3 regions of the Mesorhizobium sp. M0037 genome follow, and region 2 is predicted to be linked to each of the others. Evidence: predicted binding sites of a transcription regulator. Region 2 holds the regulator's gene; each other region holds the start of a gene.
The links. Region 2 encodes PhoB, which activates phosphate uptake and scavenging genes when phosphate is short. Its sites were predicted from a motif close to TGTCATNNANCTGTCAT; they were not measured.

Region 1 (10,503 bases), on a different contig from region 2:
GATAGTGATGGCCGCCTTCGCCTTCGAAATAGAGAACGGCGTCGACCATGTGCTCGACGACGCGCGGACCGGCGATCTGGCCTTCCTTGGTGACATGGCCGACCAGCACGATGGCAGCACCGGTGGATTTGGCGTAGCGGATCATCGCTTGCGCCGAGGCGCGCACCTGGGTGACGGTGCCGGGCGCCGAGTCGGCCATGTCGGTCCACAGCGTCTGGATGGAATCGAGGATGACGAGGTCCGGCCTTCTGCCGTCGGCTATTGTTGCCAGGATATCCTCGACATTGGTCTCGGCGGCAAGTTCGACCGGCGTGTCGGCGACGCCAAGCCGCTGCGCCCGCAGCCGGATCTGCGCGACAGCCTCTTCGCCCGAGACATAGACGATGCGGTGGCCTTTTGACGCCAATGCTGCTGCGGCCTGGGTGAGCAGCGTCGACTTGCCGATGCCGGGATCGCCGCCGACCAGCAGCGCCGAGCCGCGCACGAAACCGCCGCCGGTGGCGCGGTCGAGTTCGCCAATGCCGGAGATGATCCGCGGCGCATCCTCGATGTCACCGGACAGGCTGGTCAGCACCACGGCGCGGCCCTTGCGCGCATTGCGCGTGTTGGCCGGTCCCGAGCCGATGCCGCCGGACGTGCCTTCCTCGACGAGTGTGTTCCACTCGCCGCAAGCATCGCATTTACCGGCCCAGCGCTGATGCACCGAGCCGCAATTCTGGCAGATGAACTGGACGCGCGATTTAGCCATGGAGTGATGCTGCCTGCAAATGACCGAAGGAGGGTGATCCTGCACACCCCCCTCTGTCCTGCCGGACATCTCCCCCGCAAGGGGGGAGATTGGCTATCGTCGCTGCTTTCGCCAATCCCCAACGTCGCAAGATGAGCGCCATTCGCAAAGCTGCTGATCTCCCCCCTTGCGGGGGAGATGGCCGGCAGGCCAGAGGGGGGTGTGACGGAGCGCTGCGGTAGGCCAAAAAGCTACTCGAACCTCTCCGCAATATGATGCTCTTCGGCGAGGTCGGAAAACCGTGTGAACTCGCCCTGGAAGGCGAGGCTCACCGAACCTGTCGGGCCGTGGCGCTGCTTGGCGACGATGACTTCGGCCTTGCCGCGCATCTCGTTCATCTCGTGTTCCCACTTGATGTACTCGTCGGTGCCGGGCTTCGGCTCGCGGTTCTTCAGATAATATTCCTCGCGATAGACGAACATCACCACGTCGGCGTCCTGCTCGATCGAGCCGGATTCGCGAAGATCGGACAGCTGCGGGCGCTTGTCTTCGCGGCTTTCGACCTGACGCGACAGCTGCGACAGCGCGATGATCGGAACGGAGAGCTCCTTGGCCAGCGCCTTCAGGCCGGTGGTGATCTCGGTGATTTCCTGCACCCGGTTCTGCGACGATTTCGCGCTCGACCCCTGCATCAGCTGGATATAGTCGATGACGATGAGGTCGAGGCCGCGCTGACGCTTCAGCCGCCGCGCCCGCGCCGACAGCTGCGCGATCGAGATACCGCCGGTCTGGTCGATGAACAGCGGGATCTTCTGCATGGTCTGCGAGCAGGCGACCAGCTTTTCGAAATCCATCTCTGAAATCTCGCCGCGGCGGATTTTTGACGACGAAATTTCCGTCTGTTCGGAAATGATGCGGGTGGCGAGCTGCTCGGACGACATTTCCAGTGAGAAGAAGCCGACGACGCCGCCATTGGCTGCCTTGAACGAGCCGTCGGCCTGTTGCGCCGGCTCATACATCTCGGCGATGTTGAAGGCGATGTTGGTGGCGAGCGACGTCTTGCCCATGCCCGGACGGCCGGCAATGATGATCAGATCCGACGCCTGCAGGCCACCCATGCGGCGGTCGAGATCGCGCATGCCGGTGGCGAGGCCCGACAAATGGCCGTCGCGCATATAGGCGGCGTTGGCCATGTCGACGGCGGTCTTGACCGCGTCGGTGAAGCTCTCGAAGCCGCCGTCGTAACGGCCGGTTTCGGCCAGTTCGAACAGCCGCCGCTCGGCATCCTCGATCTGTTCGGACGGCGCCATGTCGACCGGCGCGTCATAGGCGATGTTGACCATGTCCTCGCCGACGGTAATCAGTGCCCGGCGCGTGGCCAGATCGTAGATGGCGCGGCCATAATCGGTGGCATTGACGACGGTGACGGCTTCGACCGCCAGACGAACCACATATTGCGCCACCGTCATGTCGCCGACCTTCTCGTCGGCCGGCAGGAAGGTTTTCAGCGTGATCGGCGTCGCCACCTTGCCCATGCGGATGAGCTCGGCCGCGACCTCGAAGATTTTCCGGTGCAGCGGCTCGTAGAAATGGCCGGCCTTGAGGAAGTCGGAGACGCGGTAGAAGGCATCGTTGTTGACGAGGATGGCGCCGAGCAGCGCCTGCTCGGCCTCGATGTTGTTCGGCGCTTCACGATAAAGCGGTTGCTGCTCCGCCACGCCGAATTTTCGCGCTGCCTCTGCCATGATGTCCCCGATTTTGATCCCGGCTTCTCGATATCAGAACGAGATAAATCGGTGCTGACCTTTCTGCATCACCGCACGACCAATCAACCTTGATGCCCCGTTTGTTCACAGGGGCGGCAAACCGTCCACAGAAGAGTGTTTCCGCGCCCCGATTCCGGTTGACTCAGAAAGGCGCTGACTTTTATCCGAGTCGTTGGAACAGAGCAAGAACAATCTCGGTGATTATCCGCTTCTTCCGTCCAATGTATCGCCCCAGTCCAGCCGCCGCGCTGCCTTGAACAACTCGCCCTCGCGCTTGGTGAAAAGTGTCTCGCCGGCGCCGCCATCCGGCTGGCACAGTTTGAGCAGCACCTTGCCGGAGCCCGATTTCGGCGGCGCAATCACGCGCGGCTGACGTGCAGGCGCGGGTTGCCGCGAAGCCGCGACGTAGATGAATTTCTCGTCCTCCCACGGCACGTCGGCGTCCTTGGCCAGGCGATGCAGGCGCGAGCGGGCGACGCGGCGCGAAAAATGACACCAGTCGGGGGGCTCAAGCGGGCAGGGCGCCTCATGCGGACAAGGCGCCAGCACATGCGCCCCGGCCTCCAGCAATTGCCTGCGCACTGCCAGGATGCGCTGCCAGCCGGCCGGTGTGCCGGGCTCGACGATCAGCAGTGTGTCGCCGGTCAACTGCCAGAGCCGGCCGACAAGCTTCGGCAGCGATGCCGGCGCGATTTCGTCCAGCACATAGGCGCAGGTGACCAGATCGGCAGGCTTGAGATCGGCAAGGTCGATGGTCACGTCGCCGGCGCGCCAGTCCATCCTGGTGGCGATGGTATCAAGGGCGAGCGACTGGCCAACCTTGCGCACCGCGGCGCTTGCTTCAACCAGAACCGCCTCTTCGAGGTCGGGCCACAGGTCTGTAGTGGCCCAAAGCACCGTGCCAGGACCGGCGCCGACATCGAGCAGGCTCGTTGGCTGGAAATCGGGCCGCGCATAGGCGAGTTCGTCGAGACCGGCCCGTACCGCCGCGTAGGTCGCCGGCAGCCGCGTCGCCAGATAGGCTTTTACCGCCATCTCTTCGGCCATGTGCAGGCGGCCGTCGCGCAATTCGGCGCGGTAGCGGTCAGACAGCGTCTTCGCCGCCTGGCGCAGCACCGCCAGCGGTATCGTTTCGAGCAGGCGCTCGACGCCTTGTCGCAGCGAGGCGGGGAGTTCCACGCTCAGGCTCCGCGTGCCGCGAGCACCGAGGCGCGGGCGAACTCGACAAGGGTGGTGGCGATGGTGGGCAGGCAGGTCATTAAAAAAGGTCTCGCGAGAACGAGACCTTTTTCAGTGTCAGAGCCGTCAATGGCAAGCGGCAATCGCAATCGAGGCGTTATTCGCGATCCGCCACCTTGCGACGGCGCGCTGGCTTGGCCGCAACGGACCTGACAGCAACGGACCTGGCAGGCACAGACCTGGCGACAGCAGGCTCGGCGGCCGCCGCCTCCTGACGATGCCCCATTTCGCGCATTTCGAGCGCCTTTTCACATTTTGCCATGTAGTCGCGCGTCATTGGCAGCGTGTCGTTCTTCTTGGCGATCTGGATCTGGAAGATCACCAGATCCTGCCAGCGGAAGGCGGCTTCCGAAGCCGCCAGATAGAACTCCCACATCCTGCAGAAGCGCTCGTCATAGATGGCCTTGGCCTTGTCGCGGTTGGCGGCAAAGCGCTGGCCCCAATGCTTCAGCGTATCGGCATAGTGCAGCCGCAGAATCTCGATGTCGGTGACCACAAGCCCCGACTTCTCGATCGCCGGCATCACCTCCGACAGCGAGGGAATGTAGCCGCCCGGAAAAATGTACTTGCGGATGAAGGCGCTGGTCGCCCACGGCACGCCGGAGCGGCCGATCGTGTGCAAGAGCATGACGCCGTCGGGCTTCAACAGCGTCGCCGACTTGTCGAAGAAGGTGCGGAAGTGGTTGACGCCGACATGCTCGAACATCCCGACCGAGACGATGCGGTCGAAGCGTTCGTTGAGCTCGCGGTAGTCCTTGAGGTCGAAATGCACGCGGTCCTGCAAGCCTTGCGCATGCGCCCGGTCGGTGGCGACGCCGTGCTGCTCGGTCGACAGCGTCACGCCTTGCACGTCGACATCGAAAGCCTTGGCGAGATAGAGGCCGAGTCCACCCCAGCCGGAGCCGATATCGAGCACGGTCTGCCCGGCCTTCAGCCTGAGCTTGGCGGCGATATGGCGTTTCTTGGCCATCTGCGCCTCGTCGAGCGTCATGTCCGGCTGTTCGAAATAGGCGCAGGAATACTGCATGTCCTCGTCGAGGAAGAGCCGGTAGATGTCACCCGACAAATCATAGTGGCGCTGCACGTTGCGGCGCGCCCGCGATGCGGTGTTGATCTGCTGCAGGCGGCGAAAGGCGTGGCGCAGGCCCTCGATAGCCTTCGACCAGGTGGCGTCGATACCGCCGCTGCCCATGTTCTGGAAGGCGATGCGCATCATACCCAGTACGCCGCCCTCGATGATGTCGAGTTCGCCGTCCATATAGGCTTCCGGCACCGCCAGCATCGGATCGAAGGTAATGGCGCGCTCGGCATGCGCGGTCTTGATGTGCATATGCACCGGCTCGCCGCTGCCGTCGCCGAAAACCACTGTCGAGCCCTTCGGGCCGGTGACTTTCAGATTGCCCGTACGCACCAGGCGGTCGAGAACGCGTTTCAACAGAATATTCATCACCAAATGTCCCCTCACGGTCAGACTGGCGGACCAATTCTGCAACAATATATAGGGGTTCGAAAAGTTCCATTTGGCACAAAAATGCCCGGGCGAGAGGCCCGGGCATTGGTCCAGAAAGGCTGGATGACGAGGAAGTGATTGGAGCGCTGCTCCCTCGCTTCCCGATCAGGCCCAGTGCGGGATCAGGCGTTGTCTTCTTCGCCGCCTTCGAACTCGGTGTTCGGGTCGAAGAAGTTCTCCGGCCGTGCGTTGTCGTTGATGTCATCGCCATAGATGGCTTCGGCGGTGGTCAGCGTCTCGCCCTTGGCCTGGCGCTGGGCTTCGTCGGCCGTGCGGGCGATGTTGAGGCTGATGGTGACCTCGACTTCCGGATGCAGCGCAATCGCCACATTGGTGACGCCGATGGTCTTGATCGGCTGGTTGAGCTGGATCTGGTTGCGGTTGACCGAGAACCCTTCGGCGGTCAGCAGGTCGGCGATGTCGCGGGTCGACACCGAACCGTAGAGCTGGCCTGTCTCGCCGGCCGAACGCACGGCGATGAAGCTCTTGCCGTCGAGCTTTTCGGCAACCTGGCTGGCTTCCGACTTGCGCTCGAGGTTGCGCGCTTCGAGCTGCGCGCGCTGCCCTTCGAACTTCTTCTTGTTGGCTTCGTTGGCGCGCAGCGCCTTGCCCTGCGGCAAGAGGAAGTTGCGGGCAAAGCCGTCCTTGACCTTGACGGTATCGCCCATCTGGCCGAGGCGGGAAACGCGTTCGAGAAGAATCACTTGCATGGTTTTGTTCCTTCGTCTGGGCACCGACCGCGGGATCGGCGCCGAATTGAATGGAACAGGTCAGGAAGCTCTGAGCGCCTTGGCGCCGGTGTCGCTGTCCTGCCTGTCGCGGCAGTTAGAGGCTTTTCACCTCAACTCGGGATTTCAATGCATGTCGCCAAGAGTGGTCCCGGTTTTGGGACAACGACATGCATCATCAAATTACCCCTGCGGCGCCCGTCGCCGTGGGAGAAGGAAGCAGGCGGCGAACCGCCCGCTCGAAAGTCTTAGCGAACCACGTAGGGCAGCAGGCCGAGGAAGCGGGCGCGCTTGATCGCCTTGGCGAGTTCGCGCTGCTTCTTCTGGCTGACGGCGGTGATGCGCGACGGCACGATCTTGCCGCGCTCGGAAATGTAGCGCTGCAGAAGACGCACGTCCTTGTAGTCGATCTTGGGCGCGTTGGCGCCGGAGAACGGGCAGGTCTTGCGGCGGCGATGGAACGGGCGCCGGGTCGGGATCTGATTGATGTCGACCATTATTCTGCACCTCCTTCAACGCCTTCGCGCGGACGGCGCGGACCACGATCACCACCGGCGTCGCCAAATGAGCGCGGCGGACGATCGCCACGGTCGCCGCGATCACGGTCGCCGAACGAGCGCGGACCACGATCACCACGGTCGCGGTCGCCGAAGCCGCCGCGTTCCGAGCGCTCTTCGCGCTTCTGCATCATGGCCGACGGGCCTTCCTCATGCGCCTCGACCTTGACGGTCAGGAAACGCAGCACGTCCTCGGACAGGCCCATCTGGCGCTCCATCTCGTTGAGCGCTGCCGGCGGGCAGTTGAGGTCCATAAGCGTGTAGTAAGCCTTCCGGTTCTTGTTGACCCGGTAGGTGAGGGACTTCAGTCCCCAGTTCTCGACCCGGCCGACGGACCCGCCATTTGCGGAGATGACGCCCTTGTACTGTTCGACAAGCGCATCGACCTGCTGCTGCGAGAGGTCCTGCCGGGCAAGGAACACATGTTCGTATAGAGCCATAGTGGTTCAGTGCCTTTCTTCGTTTCTCTCCCGGATCCTCGCGGCAAAAGCCTCTGCAACTTCTCTGACCCGCTGGTCCCGAGGGGGCGAGGAAGAAAGGAGCATTTCGAGACGGTCGAGAGCGGAGACACGGGAGGCGGAAGCGCTTCTGGCTTCACACGAAGGTTTTGGGTAAAACCTCCGGCCCTCCGTTCAGCCCCCAGCAAGGACCGGCAGATTGCGGGCGTCTATATTAGCAATTTGGCTGGAAGGCAAGGGTAACGCATGCTCCGGACAGCGTCCTGGCGTCGCAGGGTTGGAAAAGACCAGGCATCAACTCGTATGCGGGGTACGACCGTTGATCGTTTCGGGGAAGAAGTCCGGAGCCGCCTTACGCTTGCCGAACATCATATCGTATTGCAGCAGGCGGAAATCGTTGATCGCCGGATCGATGTCCTTCTGCCGCGCCCAGTCCGCCGTGGCCTCACCTGACGGTGTCAGAAGCAGATTGCGATCCACGACGCGATAGCGTTCGCGCAGCGCGCCTAAGAAGCCGGTATAGTAGGGGTGCGTGATCCCGGCCGTGGTAAGGATATGGTAGGGCAGGAAGGCCGGGCTCACCGCGCCCATATCCTGCGCCGGACCGGTGCGGTTAGACCAGATGACCAGCGGCGTCTGATGATGCTCCAGTGCCGCCTCCGGCGTCGGTTCCTTGCGCGGCGCGACATTGTCCTTCAGGTAACCGGTTTCGACATAGACGGGGCCGAGCGGCGGCAGATGGTCGCCGAAGAAGGCGATGACCGTCGGCCGCTCGCGCTTCTTCGCCCATTCGATCAATCGTTCGAGGCCACGGTCGGCATCGGCGGAGCCTTCGGCATAGCTGAGCAGCGATTCCCGCGCCCATGTGCTGATCGGCGCCGCGACCTTGTGGGTCGGATTGTAATAGCGGTACGGCTCGTAGGGACCGTGGTTCTGCAGGCTGACGGCGAAGAAGAACACCGGCCGCTCGCTGGCGTCGGCCTCTGCGATGATCTCGTCGGTCATCGACGCATCGGAAGCCAGCGGCCCGCGCTTTTCCAGTGGCGGCAGCGTCTCTTCCGAGCGGAAATCGTTGAAACCGAAATCGGCATAGACGGCGCCTCTGTTCCAGAACCAGTTGGTGCCCGGATGGATGGCGCGCGCCCGGTAGCCCTCGCTTTTCAGGAAGGTCGCCAGCGACGGCGTCGGCGTGCGCACATATTGCTGGTAGGGGATCGAGCCTGCCGGCAGGAAGGCATTGGAAAAGCCGGTCAGCGCCTCGAATTCGATGTTGGCGGTCATGCCGCCGAATTCCGGCGAAAACATATAGCCGGAACGCAGCGCCCGCACATTGGGGATCGGGTCAGGCGTGATTGTGACGCCGGGCAGCTTGGTCGGATCCCAGAAAGATTCGCTCATCACCACGATGATGTCGGGTTTCTCATCCGGTACCGAGGCCGCCACAGCAGGCCTGTCGATCGCGTCGATCGCCTTGTCGGAATAGCCCGCCGGCGCCGAGACATGCGCCATCGGCACGTTGAGCGCGAAGGCCAGCGCAAACCCGTTGGAGGCGTAGTTCTCCTTCTGGTCCCACATGATCGGGATGATCTGCAGCCGGTCGCGGGTCCATGAGAAGGTGGCGTAGTCCATGATCGAGACGAAGAAGGCGAGCAGCGGCACTGCCAGCGTCAGCCGCGCCAGCCGCCCTTTGCGGCTGAGGATCGGAACCTTGCGGCGCCACAACCGCCAGCCATAGATCAGCAGCGACAGGCCGGCGACGATGCCGACCGCCATGGCGAGCGCCGTCCAAGGCCGCTCGCGCACCAGGAGCGGCATCAGTGCCATGATCTGGCGCGAATAAAGAAAATCGGTTGGGTAGAGCGGATCGCCGAGATAATGCGACTTCTGATGCCCGACAAAGGCCAGCGCCAGCGTCAGCGGCGCCACGATCATCAGGCTCTGGTGACTGCGGCCAAGCACGGCGTCCAGTCCCATCAGCACCAATGCAAAGACAATGATGGTGGTCCAGCCCGGCTTGAATGGCTGCAGGAAGAAGTCGACTGTGCCGAAGAAGTCGCCGCGCACGATCCATTCGATGGCGAACACCAGGATGGCGGAGGCAAGCAGCGTGACCAGACCGTAGCGGATGACCGGCCATCTGCGCCCCGGCAGGTAGCCGGTGGACGGATCGTCTTCCAAGAACTGTGGCGCGGATACGGCCGCGCCCTTCCTGATCCTAGCCACGTCTCTTCCCCCGGCCCAAGCAACGCGAATTTCCACTCGCGCCACCGTTCTGTCATAGAACTGTCATGCAAAAGCTAGCGCCTGTGGCGAAAATAAGAAGAGCCAGCAAACGATTCGTGAGCGGTTTTCATCAGGTGTGATCGGCGAAAAGCCTTTGGGAACAGGGACTCGAGGTCAGCTCCGGTTCAAGCGAGAGCGGAAATGCCGCCTCCGGGCTTGACTTGACGGTCCGCCTTGCGTCACAGGCAGGAAAAATCAGCCGCTGGAGAGCGCCCAAATGGCCGTCGCATTCACCTTTCCGGGACAGGGCAGCCAGGCTGTCGGCATGGGCAAGGACCTCGCCGACGCCTTCCCCGAGGCACGCAGGGTGTTCGAGGAAGTCGATGATGCGTTGGGCGAAAAGCTGTCGAAACTGATCTGGGAAGGCCCGGAAGAGGCGCTGACCCTGACTGCCAATGCCCAGCCGGCGCTGATGGCGGTCTCGCTGGCGGGAATCCGCTCGCTGGAAGCGCGCGGCTTTTCGCTGAAGGACAAGGTTGCCTACGTTGCCGGTCATTCGCTCGGCGAATATTCCGCCCTTGCCGCGGCCGGTTTCGTTTCGGTCGCCGATGCCGCCCGGCTGCTGCGCATCCGCGGCAACGCCATGCAGGCGGCGGTGCCGGCCGGCGAGGGCGCCATGGCGGCGATCATCGGACTGGAACAGCCCGACGTTGAAGCCGCTTGCACCGAGGCCGCAACGGGATCCGGCAAAGTCTGCCAGATCGCCAACGACAATGGCGGCGGCCAACTGGTGATCTCCGGCGCCAGGGCGGCGGTGGAACTCGCCGCGAAACTGTGCACCGAAAAGGGCGCCAAGCGGGCGCTGATGCTGCAGGTCTCGGCCCCCTTCCATTCGGCGCTGATGGCGCCGGCGGCCGATGTCATGCGCGAGGCGCTGGCCGGGGTGACCAAGAATGCACCGGTGGTGCCCGTCGTCTCCAACGTCACTGTAGTCCCGACCAGCGACCCCGACGAGATCGCGCGCCGCCTGGTCGAGCAGATCACCGGCCGCGTGCGCTGGCGCGAAACGGTGGAGTGGTTCGGCGCCAATGGCGTCGCCACGCTGTTTGAGATCGGCGCCGGCAAGGTGCTTTCCGGCCTGGCGCGGCGGATCAGCCGCGACATCGCCACATCGGCCGTCGGCACGCCGGCCGATGTCGAGGCGGCGCTGGCCGCTCTTGCATAATCCACTGGCGATTCAACCCCTCCCGTGGGAAGGGTGTTCTCTTAAGATCAGGAGACGAAAATGTTCGAAC
Region 2 (10,503 bases):
GCGGTAGCGTTCGCCGCATCGTCCGGTGTCGCCGCTGCGCGTGACCAGATCCAGGTCGCCGGTTCGTCGACCGTGCTGCCTTACGCCAAGATCGTCGCCGAGCAGTTCGGCGAAACCTTCACCAACTTCAAGACCCCGGTGGTCGAGTCCGGCGGCAGCGGCGCCGGCATCAAGGAGTTCTGCAAGGGCGTCGGCGAAGACACGATCGATATCGCCAACTCCTCGCGCCCGATCAAGAAGGACGAGCTGAAGTCCTGCGCCGACGCCGGCGTCAAGGACGTCCAGGAAGTCCGCATCGGCTATGACGGCATCGTCTTTGCCACCGACATCAAGGGTCCGGACTGGGCGCTGGTTCCCGCCGACATCTACAAGGCGCTCGCCGCCAAGCTGGTGGTCGACGGCAAGCTGGTCGACAACCCGAACACCAAGTGGAACCAGGTCAATCCGAAGCTGCCCGACTGGGATATCGCCGCCTATATCCCGGGTGAGAAGCACGGCACCCGTGAAGTGTTCGAGACCAAGCTGCTCGACGCCGGCTGCGACAAGGCCGCTTTGAAGGCTGCCGGCATCGCCGACGACAAGGAAATCGGCAAGACCTGCATCGCCATCCGCAAGGACGGCAAGGCTGTCGACATCGATGGCGACTACACCGAGACGCTGGCCCGCATCGACTCCAACAAGACCGGCGTTGGCGTGTTCGGCCTCGCCTTCTACGAGAACAATGCCGACAAGCTGAAGGTCGCTACCGTGGAAGGCATCGTGCCTTCGACGCAGACCATCGCCGATGGCACGTACCCCGTGTCGCGGCCGTTGTTCTTCTACGTCAAGAAGGCGCATCTGGGCGTCGTTCCCGGCCTCAAGGAATATGTCGAGTTCTTCCTTGATGACCAGATGATCGGCCCGGAAAGCCCGCTCGCCCAGTACGGCCTGGTTTCCGCTCCCGACGCCGAACGTCAGGGCCAGCGCGACGCCTTCGCCGCCGGAAAGACGATGTAATCAACCGACCGGATCAGGGCGCGGACCAAATCCGCGCCCTGATTTCGCCGCTTGCCGCAACGGTGGCGGCGATCTGAATTTTCCCTGGGGTGGGTGATGTCGTCCTTGCTCGTACTCGCCATAGTCATCGCCATAGGCGTGGTCGCTTTTGTGATCGGCCGCCAGCGCGCAGCGGCGCAGGATACCGGCAAGGTCAAGCCGCATTCGCGCGCGCATTATCATGGCTGGTGGGCCTTTCTGCTCGCGGTCCTGCCTGCCGTCCTGCTGCTCGCCGTCTGGGATATCGGCTCTTCCTTCTATCTCGACCGGCACATCCATGCCGCTTTGCCCGAGCGCACCGCCGACACAAAGGTGGCCAGCGAAGCGCTCGACGCCAGCCTGGTGAAGAGCCTGGCCAAGGGCCTGCGCCGGCTCGATGGCGATACCGCACTTCCCGCTACTTTCGCCGAATTGCAGCCGCTGCTCGCCGCCAAGGGCGTGGCACTGGCCAGCGACACACAGGACTATATGATCCCGATCGCGGTCGAGGCGAACCAGGTCCAGGACCGGCTCGGCCTGTTCGGCGCCGTGCTGACCTTCGCGCTGTCGGTCGCCGGCGCCTTCTATGCGCTGAAGCAGATCGCGCCGCGCGCCAGGGCGCGCAACAATGTCGAGAAGCTGATGCTGTGGGGGCTGCTTGCGGCCTCGACCATCGCCATCCTGACCACGGTCGGCATCGTGCTGTCGATGCTGTTGCAGACGATCACCTTCTTCGAGAGCGTATCGCCGATGAGCTTCTTCTTCGGCACGGTGTGGGATCCGCGTTTCGCCGCCGCCGGTTCCGGCGGCAGCCAGGGTCAGTTCGGCCTGATCCCGCTACTCGCCGGCACGCTCTACATCGCCGCCGTTGCGCTTCTGGTCGCAGTGCCGGTCGGGCTGATGTCGGCGGTCTACATGTCCGAATATGCCTCGCGCGGTGTGCGCTCGGTGGTCAAGCCGGCGTTGGAACTGCTGGCCGGCATTCCGACCATCGTCTACGGCATCTTCGCCGTTGTCACGCTCGGACCGTTCTTGCGCGACCTGTCGGCGGCACTCACCGGCGGCTCGCCCTTCATCCAGGGCCAGAGCATCTTCACCGCCGGTCTGGTGATGGGCGTCATGCTGATCCCGGTCGTGTCCTCTTTGTCCGACGACATCATCACCGCGGTGCCGCGCGCAATGCGCGACGGCTCGCTCGGCCTCGGCGCCACCCGCTCCGAGACGATCAAGCGGGTGATCCTGCCGGCGGCACTGCCCGGCATCGTCGGCGCCATCCTGTTGACGGCGTCGCGCGCCATCGGCGAGACGATGATCGTCGTGCTGGCGGCGGGCGTCGCCGCCAATCTGACGGCCAATCCGTTCGAGGCGATGACGACCATCACCGTCAAGATCGTCAACCAGCTGACCGGCGACCTCGAGTTCAACTCGCCGCAGACGCTGGTCGCCTTCGCGCTCGGCCTGACGCTGTTCGCGCTGACGCTGGTGATGAACATCGTCGCCCTCTACATCGTGCGCAAGTACCGGGAGCAGTACGAATGACCGACATCCCCCTGGACACGATGGCGGGCGCCGTCGCGCGTCCGCGCCGCGACATCGGGCTGAGGGCGCGCTATGCCGCCGAACGCCGGTTCCGCATCTATGGCGTGATTGCGATCTCGGTCGGCCTGGCGTTCCTGGCCATCATGCTGATCACCATCGTTTCGAAAGGCTACACCGCCTTCTGGCAGACGACGGTGACGCTGCCGGTCACCTTCGACGAGAAGGTGATCGATCCCTCCGGCAAGCGCGCCACCGACCCTACCGTGCTGATCAAGGCGAACTATCCCAAGCTCGCCGAAAACGCGCTGGTGGCCAAGCTCGGCATCGATCCGGCCAACAAGCCGATGATGCTGAAGCTCAAGGGCTTCCTGTCGGAAGGCGCGCGGGTCCAGCTGCGCGACATCGTCTCCGCCGATCCGTCGGTGATCGGCACGACGCGTGACGTCGACATCCTGGCCGCCGCCAATCTCGACTCGGCCTTCAAGGGCCAGATCGACCTTGGCGTCGATGAAGCGCGCCGCAAGGTGTCCAACCAGCAGATCGACTGGATGAACAAGCTCAAAGCCGAAGGCGCGATGGCCGAGCATTTCAACACCGGCCTGTTCAGCTATGGCGCCTCCAGCCGGCCCGAGACGTCGGGCATGGGCGTGGCCATCATCGGTTCGTTCTACATGATGGTGATCGTGCTTTTGCTGGCGCTGCCGATCGGCGTCGCCGCCTCGATCTATCTGGAGGAGTTCGCCAAGAAGAACCGCTTTACGGACCTGATCGAAGTCAACATCAACAATCTCGCGGCGGTGCCGTCGATCGTCTTCGGTCTGCTTGGCCTTGCCGTGTTCATCAACTTCCTCGGCATGCCGCGCTCGGCTTCCTTCGTCGGCGGCCTGGTGCTGACGCTGATGACGCTGCCGACCATCATCATCGCCACGCGCGCCGCCCTCGCCGCGGTGCCGCCGTCGATCCGCTCGGCGGCGCTCGGCCTCGGCGCCTCCAAGATGCAGATGGTGTTCCACCACATCCTGCCGCTTGCCGCCCCAGGCATCCTTACCGGCACCATCATCGGCCTGGCGCGTGCGCTCGGCGAGACAGCACCGCTGCTCTTGATCGGCATGGTCGCTTTCGTCACCGATTATCCGGCGACGCCTTTCGATCCGGCGACCGCGCTGCCGGTGCAGATCTATATGTGGGCAAACGAGGCTGAGCGCGCTTTTGTCGAGCGCATGTCCGGCGCCATCATCATCCTGCTCGTCTTCCTCATGGCCATGAACATCACCGCGATCGTGCTCCGGCGCCGCTTCGAGCGGCGCTGGTAGAAAAAAGGCAATTTGGTATGAACATCATGACCGAACAGTCCCTTGAGAATGCAGTGGGCGACAAAATGAACGCCAAGTCGAACGAAGTCATCAAGATGCGCGGCGACAAGGTCGGCGTCTTCTACGGCGAGAAGCAGGCGTTGTTCGACGTCAATCTCGACGTGCGTCAGAACCAGGTGACGGCGCTGATCGGCCCGTCCGGCTGCGGCAAGTCGACCTTCCTGCGCTGCCTCAACCGCATGAACGACACCATCGATTCGGCGCGGGTGACCGGCAAGATCACGCTCGATGAAGACGACATCTACGACAAGAACATCGATGTCGTCGAACTGCGCGCCCGCGTCGGCATGGTGTTCCAGAAACCCAATCCGTTCCCGAAGTCGATCTACGAGAACGTCGCCTACGGCCCGCGCATCCATGGGCTGGCCAAGCGCAAGTCCGACATGGACCAGATCGTCGAGCAGAGCCTGAAGAAGGCGGCGATCTGGAACGAGGTCAAGGACCGCCTGCAGGAGCCCGGCACCGGCCTGTCCGGCGGCCAGCAGCAGCGCCTGTGCATCGCGCGCGCCATCGCCGTGTCGCCGGAAGTGATCCTGATGGATGAGCCCTGCTCGGCGCTTGATCCGATCGCCACCGCCCGTGTCGAGGAGCTGATCGACGAACTGCGCCAGAACTACACGATCGTCATCGTCACCCACTCGATGCAGCAGGCGGCGCGCGTGTCGCAGCGTACAGCGATGTTCCATCTCGGCTATCTCGTCGAGGAGGGCGCCACCGACAAGATGTTCACCAACCCCGACGACAAGCGCACCCAGGACTACATTACCGGCCGCTTCGGCTGAGCCGTCCGGCGGGTGAATTTTCAGGCACGAGGACCAAGATCATGGGTGAACATACCGTCGCCTCCTTCGATGAAGAGCTCGGGCAGATCAGCAAGCTGATCCGCGACATGGGCGATCTGGCAGGCTCGATGGTCAGCGGCTCGACCAGGGCGCTGCTCAATTCGGACAATGCGCTGGCACAGCGTGTCGTGTCCGACGACGCCATCATGGATGCGCGCCAGCGCGAACTGGACGACCGCGCCATCACGCTGATCGCCAAGCGCCAGCCGATGGCCAACGATCTGCGCGCCGTGGTCGGCTCGATCCGCATGGCGGGCGACCTCGAGCGCATCGGCGACCTCGCCAAGAACATCGCCAAACGCGTCGGCACCGTGGGCTTGAGCGTCACGCCGCGCGACCTCTCGCACTCCATCGACGCCATGGCGCAACTGGTGCTGATCCAGGTGCAAGGCGTCGTCGAGGAATATGCCGCCACCGATGCGGCAGCGCTTGCAAAACTCAGGAATGACGACGAGCGCATCGACGTCAAATACACGTCCGTGTTTCGTGAGCTCTTGACCTACATGATGGAAGACCCTCGCAACATCACCGCCTGCACGCATCTCTTGTTCTGCGCCAAGAATCTTGAGCGCATCGGCGATCATGTCACCAACATCGCCGAAAATGCGTATTATGTGCTGACCGGCCAGCAATTGCCCGCCAATCGTCCGAAGCAGGACGAGACGGCGATGGCCACGCCGGCCTGATGAGGGTGAACTGCCTATGATCGCGCCACGCATCATGGTCGTGGAGGACGAGGAGCCACTAGGCGTGCTCCTCCGCTACAACCTCGAATCCGAAGGCTATCAGGTCGAGGTGGTGACACGCGGCGACGAGGCCGAGATCCGCCTGCAGGAAAACGTGCCCGATCTCCTGGTGCTCGACTGGATGGTGCCGGCTGTTTCCGGCATCGAGCTCTGCCGGCGGCTTAGAGTGCGGCCCGAAACCGAGCGGCTGCCGATCATCATGCTGACCGCGCGCGGTGAGGAAAGCGACCGCGTGCGCGGCCTGTCCACCGGTGCCGACGACTATCTGGTCAAGCCATTCTCGACGCCGGAGTTCATGGCGCGCGTGAAAGCGCTGCTGCGCCGCGCCAAGCCGGAAGTGCTGTCGAGCGTGCTCAAGGTCGGCGACATCGTGCTCGATCGAGAATCGCACCGGGTCTACCGCAAGAAGAGCGAGATCAGGCTCGGACCGACCGAGTTCCGGCTGCTCGAATTCATGATGCGCCATCCCGGCCGCGTGTTCTCGCGCAGCCAACTGCTCGACAATGTCTGGGGCGAGACGATCTATATAGACGAGCGAACCGTCGACGTGCATGTCGGGCGGCTGCGCAAGGCCGTCAACAACGGCCGCATGCCGGATGTCATCCGTACCATTCGCGGCGCCGGCTACGCTATCAGGGAAGACTAGGATGCTGCGCGTCGCGCCGTTGCCGGCCATTCAGGCGACATGCTTGCCGGATTTCGCCTGAATGCCCGGCGCGAAAATCTCCTGGTCGACGAAGCCGAGCGCGCGCATGGCGCAGCCTTCGCGGATCAGCGGCAGCTCGTTGGGCTCGGTGTCGAAGGAGATCGATTTCGAGTGCTGGCCGCCGGCGGTCTGGGCGATCGCTTCGCGCAATGCCGGTTCGATCAGGTCGAAGGCGGCGGCGCTGACGCCGACCATGGCGACGGGTGCCGGATCGATCAGAGCAAACAGGCTGCCGAGGCCGAAGCCGAGCGCCTCACCGGCCCTGCGATAGGCTTCGCGCTCCGGGCCATCGGTTTCGCGGGCGCGCGCGGCGAGTGCGCGCATATCAGCGTCGCCGATATCGACCGGCTCGGCATCCTCGCCCATCATTTTGGCGCTGCGCCAGATGGCGTAGTTTCCGGCATAGGCCTCGACGCAGCCGCGCCGCCCGCAGCGGCAGAGCGCGCCGCCCGGACGGTGGATCATGTGGCCGAACTCGCCGCCCGAGGAATGGGTGCCGGTGAACAGTTCGCCTTTCAGCACCAGTCCCATGCCGATGCCGTGCGACAAGAGGATGGCGATAAAGTTGTCGCGGTAGCGCTCGGGCTGGCGCCATTGCAGCGCCACCGCCATCATATTGCAGTCGTTCTCCATGGTGGCCGGAATGCCGAATTCCACTTCCAACATGTCGGCGAAGGCAATGTCGGTCAGTGGCGTGATTGGCGACCACAGCATGGCGCGCGCCTGCGAATCGGTGATGCCCTGGATGCCCATGGCAATGCGGGCGATGCTCTGGACATCGAGGTCGGGATCCTCAAGCCGCCGCCGGACGATTGCTACGCATTCGCCAATCAGCTCGTCGCACGGCTTGGTCAGCGTGTCCAGCCGGCGCTGTTCCTCGGCGACGACGTGGCCGGCATAGTCGATGACGGTGACGGACAGGAAATTGAGCGACAGCACGACGGTCATCACCGCCGCCGCTTCCGGGTTGAGGCCAAGGCCGACCTGCGGCCGGCCGCGTCTCAGTGCGCCTGTCTCGCCAGGTTTGCCTTCAATCAGGACGCCTTCTTGAATCAGATCAGACGAGATTGCCGATATGGTCGAGTGGCTGAGGCCGGTGGTCGCCGCAATCTCGGTCCGCGACGGCTGGCCGGCCCGGCGCACGGCCGAAATCACCATGGCACGGTTGCGACGGCGCAGATCGTCGTGGCGGATTCCAACCGACATTTGTTTCCTCCCGGCCTCCTCGCGCCTCATGATAGTGAAGGCGTTCGACGGCACCAGCCAAATATTGGCAGACGCCGGCAGCCCTGTCATTGTTTATTGCGGACCTCGAAAAAATTCGGCAAGGCCATCAGAATCCATCAGAATCGATGTTGACAGCGCCTTATCATTGAACCAGTATTTTTTCGAGGCTCGAAAAAATAGGGCCTCTGTGTGCCGGCCCTCGGGCCAGTTTTGTCGCGCCGCACCCGGCGCAGGGAGGATTATGATGAACAGATTTGCAGCCGCCATGCTGGCGGGTGTCGCCATGTCGCTGGCGCTGATGTCGGTCGCGCAGGCGAAGGACAAGGTCATCGGCGTGTCGTGGTCGAACTTCCAGGAAGAGCGCTGGAAGACCGACGAGGCGGCGATGAAAACGGCGATCGAGGCTGCCGGCGACAAGTACATTTCCGCCGACGCGCAGTCCAATCCCGGCAAGCAGCTGACCGACGTCGAAAGCCTGATCTCGCAGGGCGCCAACTCGCTGATCATCCTGGCGCAGGACGCCTCGGCCATCGGCCCGGCGGTGCAGAAGGCGCTGGACGAAGGCATTCCGGTCGTCGGCTATGACCGCCTGATCGAGAACAAGGACGTCTTCTACCTGACCTTCGACAACAAGGAAGTCGGCCGCATGCAGGCCCGCGAAGTGTTCAAGGCGAAGCCCGAAGGCAACTATGTCTTCATCAAGGGCTCGGGCTCGGATCCGAATGCCGATTTCCTGTTCTCGGGCTCGATGGAAGTGCTCAAGGAAGCCATCGACTCGGGCAAGATCAAGAATGTCGGCGAGGCCTATACCGATGGCTGGCTGCCGGCCAATGCCCAGAAGAACATGGAACAGTTCCTGACCGCCAATGACAACAAGGTCGATGCCGTGGTTGCGGCCAATGACGGCACCGCCGGCGGCGTTGTCGCCGCGCTGACGGCGCAGGGCCTTGCCGGAACGGTTCCGGTCTCGGGCCAGGACGGCGACCATGCCGCTCTGAACCGCATCGCGCTCGGCACGCAGACGGTGTCGGTGTGGAAGGACGCGCGCGAACTCGGCAAGAACGCCGCCGAGATCGCCTCGCAGCTTGCCGATGGCAAGAAGACGGGCGACATTGCCGGCGCCAAGGACTTCACCACGCCTGGCGGCAACACCGTCAAGTCGCTGTTCCTGACCCCCGTCGCGATCACCAAGGACAACCTCAACGTCGTCATCGACGCCGGCTGGATCAAGAAGGACGAAGTCTGCACCGGCGTCGCCGCCGGCAGCGTCGCGGCTTGCAACTGATCTCGACGACTTGAAGAAATTAGGCGGCCCGGGGGGGGCCCCCGCGGGGGCGTTTTCTCTACGAGAATTGTGTGTTTCCGCCATCGGCGGCAAACTTCTAGGCTGTGGTCCGGCATCCGCGCCAGACGGCAAGCCGCTGGAGGACATCATGACCGACACGACCTCAAATCCGCAGGCCGATACGGCACGAGCGTCTGAACTCGGCGCGGTCGCCCGGTTCCTGAAAGCGACCGAGCTCGACACGCGCATGCTCGGCATGGTCGGCGCGCTGCTGGTCATCTGGGTCGGCATACATATCCTGTCGGGTGGGCTTTTCCTGACGCCGCGCAATCTTTGGAACCTGTCGGTGCAGACGTCCTCGGTCGCGATCATGGCGACCGGCATGGTACTGGTCATCGTCATGCGCAACATCGACCTTTCGGTGGGCTCCGTCGAAGGCGTGATCGGCATGATCATGGGCGTGGCACAGGCCGAATTCCTGATTCGCGTCATCGGCTTCCAGCTTGGAAACCCCTGGCTCTGGATCGTCGCGCTTGCCGCCGGCGTGGTGCTTGGTCTGCTGATCGGCGCGTTCCAGGGCTTCATCATCGCCTATATGCAGGTTCCGGCCTTCATCGTGACGCTTGGTGGCCTGCTGGTCTGGCGTGGCATGGCATGGCTCATCACCAGCGGGCGCACGGTCGCGCCACTCGACGCCACCTTCCAGCTGATGGGCGGCGGACCACGCGGCTCGATTGGCGCCGCTGCCAGCTGGATCGTCGGCATCGTCGCCTGCGCGGCGGTCGCCTTCGCGCTGCTCAACGGTCGCTCGCAGCGCAAGCGCTTCAGCTTTCCACTGCGCCCCGTCTGGGCCGAGACCCTGCTTGGCGTGGTCGCTTGCGCGGCCATCCTCGGCGCCGTGTGGATCGGCAATTCCTATCCATGGCCGATCGGCATCGTGCGCCAGTACGCACAGCAGAACGGCATCACCGTTCCCGAAGGCGGGCTGTTCATCGCGCATGGCATCGCCATACCGGTGCTGATGGCGGTGACTGTCGGCATCATCATGACGTTTATCACCAAGCGCACGCGTTTCGGCCGCTATGTCTTCGCCATCGGCGGCAATCCGGAGGCAGCGGAACTCGCCGGCATCAACACGCGCTGGGTGACCATGAAGGTGTTCATGATCATGGGTGTGCTGGCTGCAATCAGCGCGGCGATCTCGTCGGCCCGTCTCAATGCGTCAACCAATGCGCTGGGCACACTGGACGAGCTTTTGGTGATCGCGGCCGCCGTCATCGGCGGCACGTCGCTCGCGGGCGGCGCCGGAACGGTGATGGGCGCCATGCTCGGCGCGCTTCTGATGCAGTCGCTGCAATCCGGCATGGTGCTGCTCGGCATCGACTCGCCGCTGCAGAGCATTGTCGTTGGCGCTGTCCTGGTCATCGCCGTCTGGCTCGACACCGTCTACCGCAAGCGGGTCTAGGGAGGAACGACTATGGAAAAAACTGCTCCCACCGGTACGCCACTGATCGACATGCGCAACATCTCGATCGCGTTCGGTGGCATTCGCGCCGTCGACGATGCGTCCATCGATCTTTTCCCGGGCGAAGTGGTGGCGCTGCTTGGCCACAACGGCGCCGGTAAGTCGACGCTGATCAAGATCCTGTCGGGCGCCTACAAGCGCGATGCCGGCCAGATCTTGGTCAACGGCCAGGAGGCCTCGATCTCCAATCCGCGCGACGCCAAGAAATACGGCATCGAAACGATCTACCAGACGCTTGCGCTGGCC
Region 3 (10,503 bases), on a different contig from region 2:
GATGCCGATCGTCAAGACACTGTGCGTGGTCTTCATCGAGTTCGTTCGCGGCATCCCGCTGATCACCGTTCTGTTCTTTGCCAGCGTCATGCTGCCGCTGTTTCTGCCCGCCGGGGTTTCGTTCGACAAATATCTCAGGGCGCTGATCGGCGTCTCGCTGTTTGCCGCCGCCTATATGGCCGAAGTGGTGCGCGGCGGCCTGCAGGCGATCCCCAAGGGCCAGTATGAGGGTGCGGATTCGCTTGGCCTGGGCTACTGGCAGAAGATGGTGCTGATCGTGCTGCCGCAGGCACTGAAGCTGGTCATCCCCGGCATCGTCAATACCTTCATCGGTATGTTCAAGGACACAAGCCTCGTCATCATCATCTCGATGTTTGACCTGCTTGGCGTCGTCAAGCAGAACTTCTCGGACGCCAATTGGGCGACGCCACAGACCGCGAGATCCGGTCTCATCTTTGCAGCCTTCGTCTTCTGGCTGTTCTGCTTCGGCATGTCGCGCTATTCGATGTACACGGAACGCCGGCTCGACACCGGCCACAAACGTTGATGCATGTCGCCCAAAAGTGTTTAGCGGTTTTGGGACAACGGCATGCATCATAGCTAAAAGACAGAACAAAAAGGGGAACCTGCCATGGTCATAGAAAACGCCGTCAGCGCCGAAGAGATCAAGGTCGATGCCAAGAAGATGCACATCTCGACCACCGATGTCGCCATCGACATCATCGGCATGCACAAATGGTATGGCGAGTTCCATGTGCTGAAGGACATCAACCTCAAGGTGATGCGCGGCGAGCGCATCGTCATCTGCGGTCCTTCGGGCTCGGGCAAGTCGACCATGATCCGCTGCATCAACCGGCTGGAAGAGCACCAGAAGGGCAAGATCATCGTCGACGGCAAGGAACTCACCAACGATCTCAAGAAGATCGACGAGGTGCGCCGCGAGGTCGGCATGGTGTTCCAGCACTTCAACCTGTTCCCGCATCTGACCATCCTGGAGAACTGCACGCTGGCGCCGATCTGGGTGCGCAAGACGCCGAAGAAGCAGGCCGAGGAAATCGCCATGCACTTCCTCAAGCGTGTCAAGATCCCCGAACAGGCCAACAAATATCCGGGCCAGCTGTCGGGCGGCCAGCAGCAGCGCGTGGCGATAGCGCGTTCGCTGTGCATGAACCCGCGCATCATGCTGTTCGATGAGCCGACCTCGGCGCTCGATCCAGAAATGATCAAGGAAGTGCTGGAGACGATGGTGGGCCTGGCCGAGGAAGGCATGACCATGCTGTGCGTCACCCACGAAATGGGCTTTGCCCGCAAGGTCGCCAACCGGGTGATCTTCATGGATCAGGGCCAGATCGTCGAGCAGAACACGCCGGCCGAGTTCTTCGACCATCCGCGCCACGAGCGCACCAAGCTGTTTCTGTCGCAGATCCTGCACTGAGCATTTTCATGCGAAGCAAAAGAGCCCTGCCGTAATGCGGCCGGGCTCTTTTGCTATCTGGGGTCGGGGTTGATCTTCTCCATTGAAACACAAAGCCGCCGCCGCATGAGAAAAGCCCTGCGTTTCGTGGCCATGCTGATTATCGTGGTCGCGCTCGCTGCCACGCTCGGCACGCTGGTGCCGCGTCCGCTGTGGCCGGCGTCAGCGGCGGGTGAGGGCACGCGCCATATTCTGGTGCTGGAGAATCCGATCCACACCGACATCGCCATTCCCGTCGATGACGAGGTGCGCCGGCGCTTCCATTTCCTGGTCGCTGCCGGCATCCCTGTCGACGCCCCGGAAGTGCGCTACATCGTCTTTGGCTGGGGCGGCCGGGCCTTCTATCTGGAGACGCCGAGCTGGTCGCAGCTGAAGACAGTGCCCGTCCTCAAGGCGCTGACACTGGACGCCTCGGTCATGCATGTCGATATCGCCGGGGCCATCGCCGAGCCGCACCCTGCTGTCACCGGTTTCGACATCGATGAGGAACGTTTTGCAGCGCTGCTCGACTATATCGACGCGAGTTTCCAGCAAGGGCCGAATGGTCCGATCGTCATCGAGAACGCCGCCTATTCCAGCTTCGACCGCTTCTTCGAGGCGAACGGCCATTTCAACGCGCTTGTCGGCTGTAACACCTGGACAGCCGCCGGCCTGCGCACCGCCGGCCTGCGCACCGGCTGGTGGAACCCGCTGCCGGCCTCGCTGGGCTTGTCGATGCGGTTTTATAACTAGCAGTCCTTCATCGCACCGCGGGGACAGCACTCCCCTCTGGCCTGCCGGCCATCTCCCCCGCAAGAGGGAGATCAGCCGTTTTGCCCGCGCTCCTGCTGCAACGCCGGCGATTTTGGCGAAGGCGACGGCGACATCCAATCTCCCCCCTTGCGTGGGAGATGTCCGGCAGGACAGAGGGGAGTGGGAAGGATCGCTACGTTGACGATCTAGACTGCCGAGTGTCCGCTCGCCATCCATAGAGCCAGTCGAGGTCGGCGGCGAGCTTGTCGGGCGAGCGCATGGCCAGGAACAGATTGCGGGCGATCGCCACCGGGCCGGCAGCATGCCAGGCGAGGCGGTTTACGGCCCCACGACGCGCGGCCTTGGCGACACGCGGCCGCCGAAGATTTTCCCAGATTTGAAAACTTCTGGGCAGATCGCCAGGGAAATCGGCGATAGCGTCGGCAAGCGTGATGGCATCCTCGATCGCCATTGCCGCGCCCTGTGCGGCAAACGGCGTCATCGCATGCGCGGCGTCGCCGATCAGCGCGATGCCCTGCGGGCTCGTCCACCGCTGTTGTTCGACGGTATGGATCGGAAAGGCCGTCCATGGGCCGGCCAGTGCCACGAGCTTCGTCAGGCCCGGCGCGGTGCCGCGCAGGGCAGCCGTGAGGATCGCGGGATCGGCATGGCCCGACCAACCTTCGGCCATGCGCTCACCCTTGGTGAAGGCGGCGAGATTGAAGGCCTGGCCTTTGCTGACGGGGTAGGCGACCATGTGGAAGCCAGGATGCAGGAACGTGGTGACGCAGTCGGCGGCGCCGATCGCGGCAAAGGCTTCTCCGGCCGCACCGTCGGCTGCGATTGTAGCCCGCCAGGCGAGTTCGCCCGAAAAACGGCTTTTGACGAAGTCCTCGCCTGCGAGTTGCGCCCGGACCGCCGACCAGACGCCGTCGGCGCCGACCAGCAGTTTGCCGCGTGCCTCGATCTCGCGGCCGTCCACTTCGGCGGTCACGGCGACATATTGCGCGTCTTTGACGATGCCGGTCACGCGGGCGCCGGTGATGAGCTCAATCTGCGACCGTTCAGCCATTTGCCCCAGCAGCGCTGCCTGCAGATCTGCGCGATGGGCGACAAGATAGGACGACTGCCAGCGCGCTTCGGCGGCGTGCCCGAGCGGTACCCGCGCCAGTTCGCGCAGCGTCCCGGCGTCCTTGAGCACGACCGCTTCCGGCCGCAACGCTGCGGGCAGCAGTCGGTCGAGCACGCCGAGTTTTCCAAGAATGCGTGTTGCGTTGGGCGAAAGCTGGATGCCGGCGCCGGCCGCTTCGAGGTGCTGTGCCTGTTCGATAAGCTTTACCGGATAACCCCGTCCGGCGAAGGCAAGGGCAGCGGTCAGCCCGGCGATGCCGGCCCCGGCGATTATGACCTGCCGGGACCTGATGTCTTCCATCGGGCTTGTCGCGGAAGGATCAGGCGGCCTGGTCGATATAAAGGCAACCAGCCGGCAGCGTTTCCGTCGCCCTCAGCTTCGCCGAATAGCGGTAGAGCGTCGAGCAATAGGGGCAGACCTTTTCATTGTCGTCGCCCATGTCGAGGAACACGTGTGGATGGTCGAAGGGCGGGTTGGCGCCGGTGCACATGAATTCCTTGACGCCGATGTCGATTGCCGGATGGCCCGCATCGTTCTGGAAGTGGGGAATGGAACCGCCTGCCATCGTCGTCTCCTTGATCTCGTCGAAAAGCATCTGGAACATAACAGGCCTGTTTGCAAGATCGATGAAATGAAACTGTCGCAAAAGCCTGTCAGAGGATACGGTGAGCCGGTTAAGTGCATGTCCCTGAAATCGGAATGGTTTTCGCCGAAGGGCCATGCGTCACAAAAGCGTGTTAGAGGCATGGCACGTCCAGCGGCGCTCCAAGGGACGGTTGGCGGGGAAGAGCAGGAACCATGAACGAACTGAAGCCGGTGCAGAGCGAATTCATCAATGTCGAGGTGGCGAGCCCCGAGGGCGGCAACCCCGATCGGTTCGTCAACCGTGAGTTCTCCTGGCTGCAGTTCAACCGGCGTGTGCTCGAGGAATCACAGAACGAGCACCATCCGCTGCTCGAACGCGTCCGTTTCCTGTCGATTTCGGCCGCCAATCTCGATGAATTCTTCATGGTCCGCGTCGCCGGCCTTGCGGGCCAGGTGCGCGAAGGCATTGCGCTCAAGAGCCCCGACGGCCGCACGCCGGAGCAGCAGCTGGAACAATTGCTGCGCGAGGTCGAGCGGCTGCAGGAGGACCAGCAGAACAGCCTTTCGGCGCTGATGTTGCTGCTCAACAAGGAAGGCATTGAGAGCATCACCCGCGATGCACTGACCAAGGATGAAAAAGTCTGGCTGGAAGACCATTTCCAGGACCAGGTTTTCCCGGTGCTGACTCCACTGTCGATCGACCCGGCGCATCCGTTTCCGTTCATTCCCAATCTCGGCTTCTCGATGGCGCTGCAATTGCGCCATCGCAAGAATGGCGAGGAGATGAGCGCGCTTCTGCGCCTGCCGGTGGCGCTGAAGCGCTTCATCCGTCTGCCCGACCGCAAGCAGCACGTTCGCTTCATTCCACTGGAGGAGGCTGTCGGCCTCTATATCGGCAAGCTGTTCCCCGGCTATGAGGTCAAGGGTTCAGGCACCTTCCGCATCATCCGGGACAGCGATATCGAGGTCGAGGAAGAGTCGGAAGATCTCGTGCGCCTGTTCGAGACGGCGCTGAAGCGCCGCCGCCGCGGTTCGGTCATCCGCATCGAATTCGACAAGTCGATGCCCGGCGAATTGCGCGAGTTCGTCGCCGGCGAGCTTGGCGTCTCTTCGAGCCGCATCAGCGTTCTGACCGGCCCGCTGGCGCTCAGCCAGATTTCCGAGATCGTCGCCGTGCCGCGCGACGACCTGAAGTTCACCCCCTACAATCCACGCTTTCCCGAGCGCATCCGCGAGCATGGCGGCGACTGTTTCGCGGCCATTCGCGAGAAGGACATCGTCGTCCACCACCCCTATGAATCCTTTGACGTGGTGGTCCAATTCCTGCGCCAGGCGATGGCCGACCCGGAGGTGGTGGCGATCAAGCAGACGCTCTACCGCACCTCCAACGACAGCCCGATCGTGCGCGCCTTGGTCGACGCGGCCGAGGCAGGCAAGTCGGTGACCGCCCTGGTCGAGCTCAAGGCGCGCTTCGACGAGGAGGCCAACATCCGCTGGGCGCGCGACCTCGAACGCGCCGGCGTCCAGGTCGTGTTCGGCTTCCTCGAACTGAAGACCCATGCGAAAATGTCGCTTGTGGTGCGGCGCGAGGACGGCAAGCTGCGCAACTATGTCCATCTCGGCACCGGCAACTACCATCCGGTGACCGCGCGCATCTACACCGACCTGTCCTTCTTCACCACCGATCCGACGATCGCGCGCGATGTCGCCCAGCTGTTCAACTTCATCACCGGCTATGCCGAGCCGACCGATGAGATGCGGATCGCCATCTCGCCGTTTACGCTGCGCAGCCGTATCCTCAAGCACATTGCCGACGAGGTCGCCTACGCGCTGGCTGGCCGTCCGGCGCGCATCTGGATGAAGATGAACGCGCTCGTCGATCCCAACATCATCGACGCGCTCTATGACGCCAGCCGTGCCGGCGTCGAGATCGATCTCGTCGTGCGCGGCATCTGCTGCCTGCGGCCGCAGGTGCCCGGCCTGTCGGAAAACATCAGGGTCAAGTCGATCGTCGGCCGCTTCCTCGAACACAGCCGCATCTACTGCTTCGGCAACGGCCATGGCCTGCCGTCGGACGAGGCGATCGTCTACATCGCCTCGGCCGACTTGATGCCACGCAATCTCGACCGCCGCGTCGAGACCATGGTGCCGATCACCAATCCGACGGTGCATGAACAGATCCTTGGCCAGATCATGCTGGGCAACATCATGGACAACCAGCAAAGTTTCGACGTATTGGCTGACGGAACCTCCCGGCGCGTCGTGCTGGAGGAGGGTGAGGAACCGTTCAACGCGCAGGAATATTTCATGACCAATCCGAGCCTGTCGGGACGGGGTGACGCGCTGAAGTCGCATGCGCCCAAGCGCATCGCGCAGTTCAAGCGTCGCAAGAAGAACACCGGCTGATGATTTCAACGTCCCAAGGCCGGCTGCAGGATCGCCGGCCGCTGTCCATCATCGACATCGGCTCGAACTCGATCCGCCTTGTCGTCTATGAAGGGTTGGCGCGCTCGCCGACCTTGCTGTTCAACGAAAAGATGCTGGCCGGCCTCGGCCGCGGTATCGTTTCGACCGGCAAGCTCGATCCCGAGGCGGTGACGCGCTCGATGGAGGAGTTTCGCCGTTTCCGCGCGCTCTCCGATCAGGCGGGTGCGGAGCACATGTTTGTGCTGGCAACGGCCGCGGCCCGCGAAGCGATCAACGGCCCCGATTTCATCCACCGCGCCCAGGATGTGCTCAAGACCGAGATCCGCGTGCTCACTGGCCGGCAGGAGGCGCATTATTCGGCGCTTGGCGTCATTTCGGGCTTCCACCCCGCCAATGGCATTGCCGGTGATCTTGGCGGCGGCAGCCTGGAGCTTATCGACATCAATGGCGAGGCGATCGGCGACGGCATCACGCTGCCGCTGGGTGGCCTGCGGCTGCAGGACATGGCCAGGAATTCGCTCGCCCAGGCGGCAAAGATCACCCGCGACGAACTGGCGCGCGCCAAATTGTTGAAGGGCGGGCTGGGACGGCCCTTCTACGCCGTTGGCGGCACCTGGCGAAACCTTGCCCGGCTGCACATGGAAATGACCAACTACCCGCTTGGCGTCATGCACCACTATGAGATCGGTGTCGAAAGCGCCGCCAATTTCCTGAAGCAGGTGGCGAAAGGCGAGATCGAGAAGGTCAAGGGCATCGAAGGTGTGTCGAAGAACCGCCGTTCGCTGCTGCCCTATGGCGCGGTCGTGCTGCAGGAGATCATGGCGGCGATGCAGCCGTCGAAGATTATCGTCTCGGCATTGGGCGTGCGCGAAGGGTTTCTCTATTCGCTGCTCGACCCTGCCGAGCAGAAGGCCGATCCGCTGGTCTCCGCTTCGGAGGAACTGGCGCGGCTGCGGTCGCGCTCGGTCACCCATGCGCATGAGCTTGTCGAATGGACGGACAAGACCTTTGCCGCCTTCGGCATCGACGAGACGGAGGATGAGGCGCGCTATCGCCACGCTGCCTGTCTGCTGGCCGATATAGGCTGGCGCGCACACCCGGAATATCGCGGCAAGCAGTCGCTCAACATCATTGCCCACGCCTCCTTCATCGGCGTCGATCACCCCGGCCGTGCCTTCCTGGCGCTGGTCGGCCTGTTCCGCCACGAAGGCGTGTTCAACGATGCGGCGCCGGAAATCCGCGGCCTGGCGACGCCGCGCTATCTCGAGCGCGCCCGCATCCTGGCGGCGGTGCTGCGCGTCGTCTATCTGCTGACTGCGGCCATGCCCGGCGTCATGCCGCGGCTGAAATGGGAAAACCGCGGCAATGGCACGTTGGCGCTGGTGCTGCCGGCCTCACTTTCCGATCTTTACGGCGAACGCCCGGCCGGACGGCTGGCGCAACTGGCGCGGATCACCAACCGCCGGCTGGTGCTGGCGGTCGAGGGTGGGCAGAGCGTGTCGGTGAAGTAGGCGCGGCCTGACAGCAAAACCATGTCGTCGTCGGCCTCGCGTTCGAGGACCGGCTTCCTCAATCCGTCGCTGCTTCGCACCGCCACCTTCCCCCTCCGGAGGGAAAGGAAGGGAGCCTCGTTGGAAAGCGTTGGCGGCAATAGGCTCGCGCCCTTCCTCTACCGCGTCGATCGGGGAGAGGTGGCTCGGCGAAGCCGAGACGGAGTGGGGGTCGACCTGCCTCGGCGAGGAATCAACCTGGGACGATATTTGACGATATCAGACCGCGGCGCGGCGCCCATCGATCGACCAGGCCCCGGCGCCGGCCATGGCTAGCGCCAGGAATCCACCGGCGATAGCAATATCCTTCATCAGCATCTGCTGGTGCAGGAAGGTGAGCATCGGGTCATCGCCGCCCTGGCCGTAGTGGCCGATGGAGCCTGCAACGACGCAGAAAGCGGCAAGAAGTATCGCAACGACCGGCGTCTGAAAGCCGACCAGTACCAAGAGACCGGCAATCAACTCGAACAGCCCGGTGCCCCAGGCGGCAAGCGTCGGCAATGGCATGCCGAGGCCGGCGAAATAGCCGGTCGTCCCGGCAATGTCGGCGAGCGCGTGGTAGCCGGAGGGAACGAGCAGGACGGCGAGCAGCAGCCGGGAAATCAGAAGCAATGCATCGCGGGGCATGGTCATCTCCGATGTCTGTCCGCCGGCTGTTTCGAGACCGATCCTAGCAGGGATGGGTCGAGCGTGCGCTTGGGCAGACAACGAAAAAGCGGCGTGGAAAATTCCACGCCGCTTTTTTCAGGCTTGGGAAGGGAAAGCTCAGCCGCGCTTGGCGTCGATCGAGTAGGTGCCAGGGCCTGAGGAAGCCAGCAGCAGGAAGCCGCCGGTGATGGCGACGTTCTTCAGGAAATGGATCATCTGGTTCTGGTCGGCCCAGCCGGTATGGGCGACAAAGGCCGAGGCGATGGTGAAGACCGCGAGCACCCAGGCGGCGATGCGGGTCTGAAAGCCAACGAGCACGGCAAGGCCGCCGAGCAATTCGATCAGGCCGACGACAATGGCCGTTACGGTCGGCACCGGCAGGCCCATGGCGCCGAAATAGCCGGCGGTGCCGGAAATGGCGGTGAGCTTGCCGAAGCCGGAAAGCAGGAAGATGGCGGCGAGCAGGATGCGGCCGAGCAGGATGGTGGTGGAGCTGTTGGACGCGATGCCGGCGCCGGCAGCGGAAGTGTTGATGGACATGGTGGCTCTCCGAAAAGGGTTGATGTCCCGTCAGATAGACCAAGCCGACTGTTCACCAAAGCCGCCAGTCCGGCGACACATTGTTCACAGGACGTACATTTCGGGATCGTTCGACCGACGCAAAATTCTTGTCGCGGCCAGCAGCGGCGGGAGCAAATTGTCCCGCCACAAAATTCGGATTTCTAGTTGACGCAATCCCCAAGAAGAGGGCTGCGCGCTTCCCGGGGAAACGCAAGGCACTTTCCCTGGAATCGCTTAACCCGGATGCGTCATGTCCTCCGGCCGCACCAGCCGGTCGTAGTCTGCCTCGCTGACCAGCCCAGTGGCCAGTGCTTCCTCGCGCAAGGTGGTGCCCTTCTTGTGCGCGGTCTTGGCGATCTTGGCGGCATTGTCGTACCCGATCGTCGGCGCCAGCGCGGTCACCAGCATCAGCGAGCGGTCGAGCGCGGCTTTGATGTTGTCTTCGCGAGCCTCGATGCCGACGACGCAATTGTCGGTGAAGGAGATCGAGGCGTCGGCCAACAACTGCACCGACTGCAGGAAGTTGTAGGCCATCAGCGGGTTGTAGACGTTGAGCTCGAAATGGCCCTGGCTGCCGGCGAAGGTCAGCGAGGCGTTGTTGCCGAACACCTGCACGCAGACCTGCGTCAGAGCCTCGCATTGGGTCGGGTTGACCTTGCCCGGCATGATCGAGGAACCCGGCTCGTTTTCCGGCAGCGACAGTTCGCCGAGGCCCGAGCGCGGGCCGGAGCCGAGGAAGCGGATGTCGTTGGCGATCTTGAAGAGGGCGGCGGCCGCCGCGTTGATGGCGCCATGCGAGAACACCATGGAATCATGCGCGGCGAGCGCCTCGAACTTGTTCGGCGCGGTGACGAAGGCGATGCCGGTGATTTCGGCGATGCGCGCCGCCACCGTTTCGGCAAAGCCCACCGGCGCGTTGAGGCCGGTGCCGACGGCGGTGCCGCCCTGCGCCAGTTCCTGCAGGCCGGGCAGCGTCATCTCGATGCGCTTGATCGAAGAGGCCACCTGCGCGGCGTAGCCGGAAAATTCCTGGCCCAGCGTGAGGGGTGTCGCGTCCTGCGTATGGGTGCGGCCGATCTTGATGATGTGGGCGAAGGCGTTCGTCTTGACCTCGAGCGCAGCGTGCAGATGCTTCAGCGCCGGCAGCAGATCGTGCACGATGCGCTCGGCGCACGCGATGTGCATGGCTGTCGGGTAGGTGTCGTTCGACGACTGGCTCATATTGACGTGGTCGTTAGGGTGCACCGGCTTCTTCGAGCCCATGACGCCGCCCAGAAGTTCGATCGCCCGGTTGGAGATCACCTCGTTGGCGTTCATGTTGGACTGCGTGCCCGAGCCGGTCTGCCAGACGACCAGCGGGAAATGATCGTTCAGCTTGCCGTCGATCACCTCTT

Region 1: the regulator PhoB is predicted to act here: its motif matches at 9,259-9,275, upstream of NKJ78_RS07855 (LTA synthase family protein).
Region 3: the regulator PhoB is predicted to act here: its motif matches at 3,966-3,982, upstream of NKJ78_RS00470 (RNA degradosome polyphosphate kinase).

What each region holds. Positions count from the first base shown of each region.
Region 1 covers NZ_JAMYVB010000003.1:180,044-190,546, forward strand. Annotated here, with positions in the region: gene radA (DNA repair protein RadA) at 1-748, opposite strand, end outside; gene NKJ78_RS07825 (replicative DNA helicase) at 979-2,472, opposite strand; gene NKJ78_RS07830 (small ribosomal subunit Rsm22 family protein) at 2,695-3,672, opposite strand; gene NKJ78_RS07835 (cyclopropane fatty acid synthase) at 3,830-5,179, opposite strand; gene rplI (50S ribosomal protein L9) at 5,365-5,952, opposite strand; gene rpsR (30S ribosomal protein S18) at 6,219-6,467, opposite strand; gene rpsF (30S ribosomal protein S6) at 6,467-6,967, opposite strand; gene NKJ78_RS07855 (LTA synthase family protein) at 7,280-9,208, opposite strand; gene fabD (ACP S-malonyltransferase) at 9,486-10,433, shown strand; gene fabG (3-oxoacyl-[acyl-carrier-protein] reductase) at 10,494-10,503, shown strand, end outside.
Region 2 covers NZ_JAMYVB010000013.1:9,714-20,216, forward strand. Annotated here, with positions in the region: gene NKJ78_RS19625 (substrate-binding domain-containing protein) at 1-996, shown strand, start outside; gene pstC (phosphate ABC transporter permease subunit PstC) at 1,093-2,553, shown strand; gene pstA (phosphate ABC transporter permease PstA) at 2,550-3,866, shown strand; gene pstB (phosphate ABC transporter ATP-binding protein PstB) at 3,884-4,708, shown strand; gene phoU (phosphate signaling complex protein PhoU) at 4,750-5,454, shown strand; gene phoB (phosphate regulon transcriptional regulator PhoB) at 5,471-6,160, shown strand; gene NKJ78_RS19655 (ROK family protein) at 6,191-7,426, opposite strand; gene xylF (D-xylose ABC transporter substrate-binding protein) at 7,692-8,732, shown strand; gene NKJ78_RS19665 (sugar ABC transporter permease) at 8,881-10,197, shown strand; gene NKJ78_RS19670 (ATP-binding cassette domain-containing protein) at 10,210-10,503, shown strand, end outside.
Region 3 covers NZ_JAMYVB010000001.1:82,991-93,493, forward strand. Annotated here, with positions in the region: gene NKJ78_RS00445 (amino acid ABC transporter permease) at 1-547, shown strand, start outside; gene NKJ78_RS00450 (amino acid ABC transporter ATP-binding protein) at 632-1,435, shown strand; gene NKJ78_RS00455 (TIGR02117 family protein) at 1,541-2,206, shown strand; gene NKJ78_RS00460 (FAD-dependent monooxygenase) at 2,400-3,638, opposite strand; gene NKJ78_RS00465 (zinc-finger domain-containing protein) at 3,658-3,903, opposite strand; gene NKJ78_RS00470 (RNA degradosome polyphosphate kinase) at 4,137-6,329, shown strand; gene ppx (exopolyphosphatase) at 6,329-7,861, shown strand; gene NKJ78_RS00480 (DoxX family protein) at 8,120-8,527, opposite strand; gene NKJ78_RS00485 (DoxX family protein) at 8,666-9,088, opposite strand; gene fumC (class II fumarate hydratase) at 9,344-10,503, opposite strand, start outside.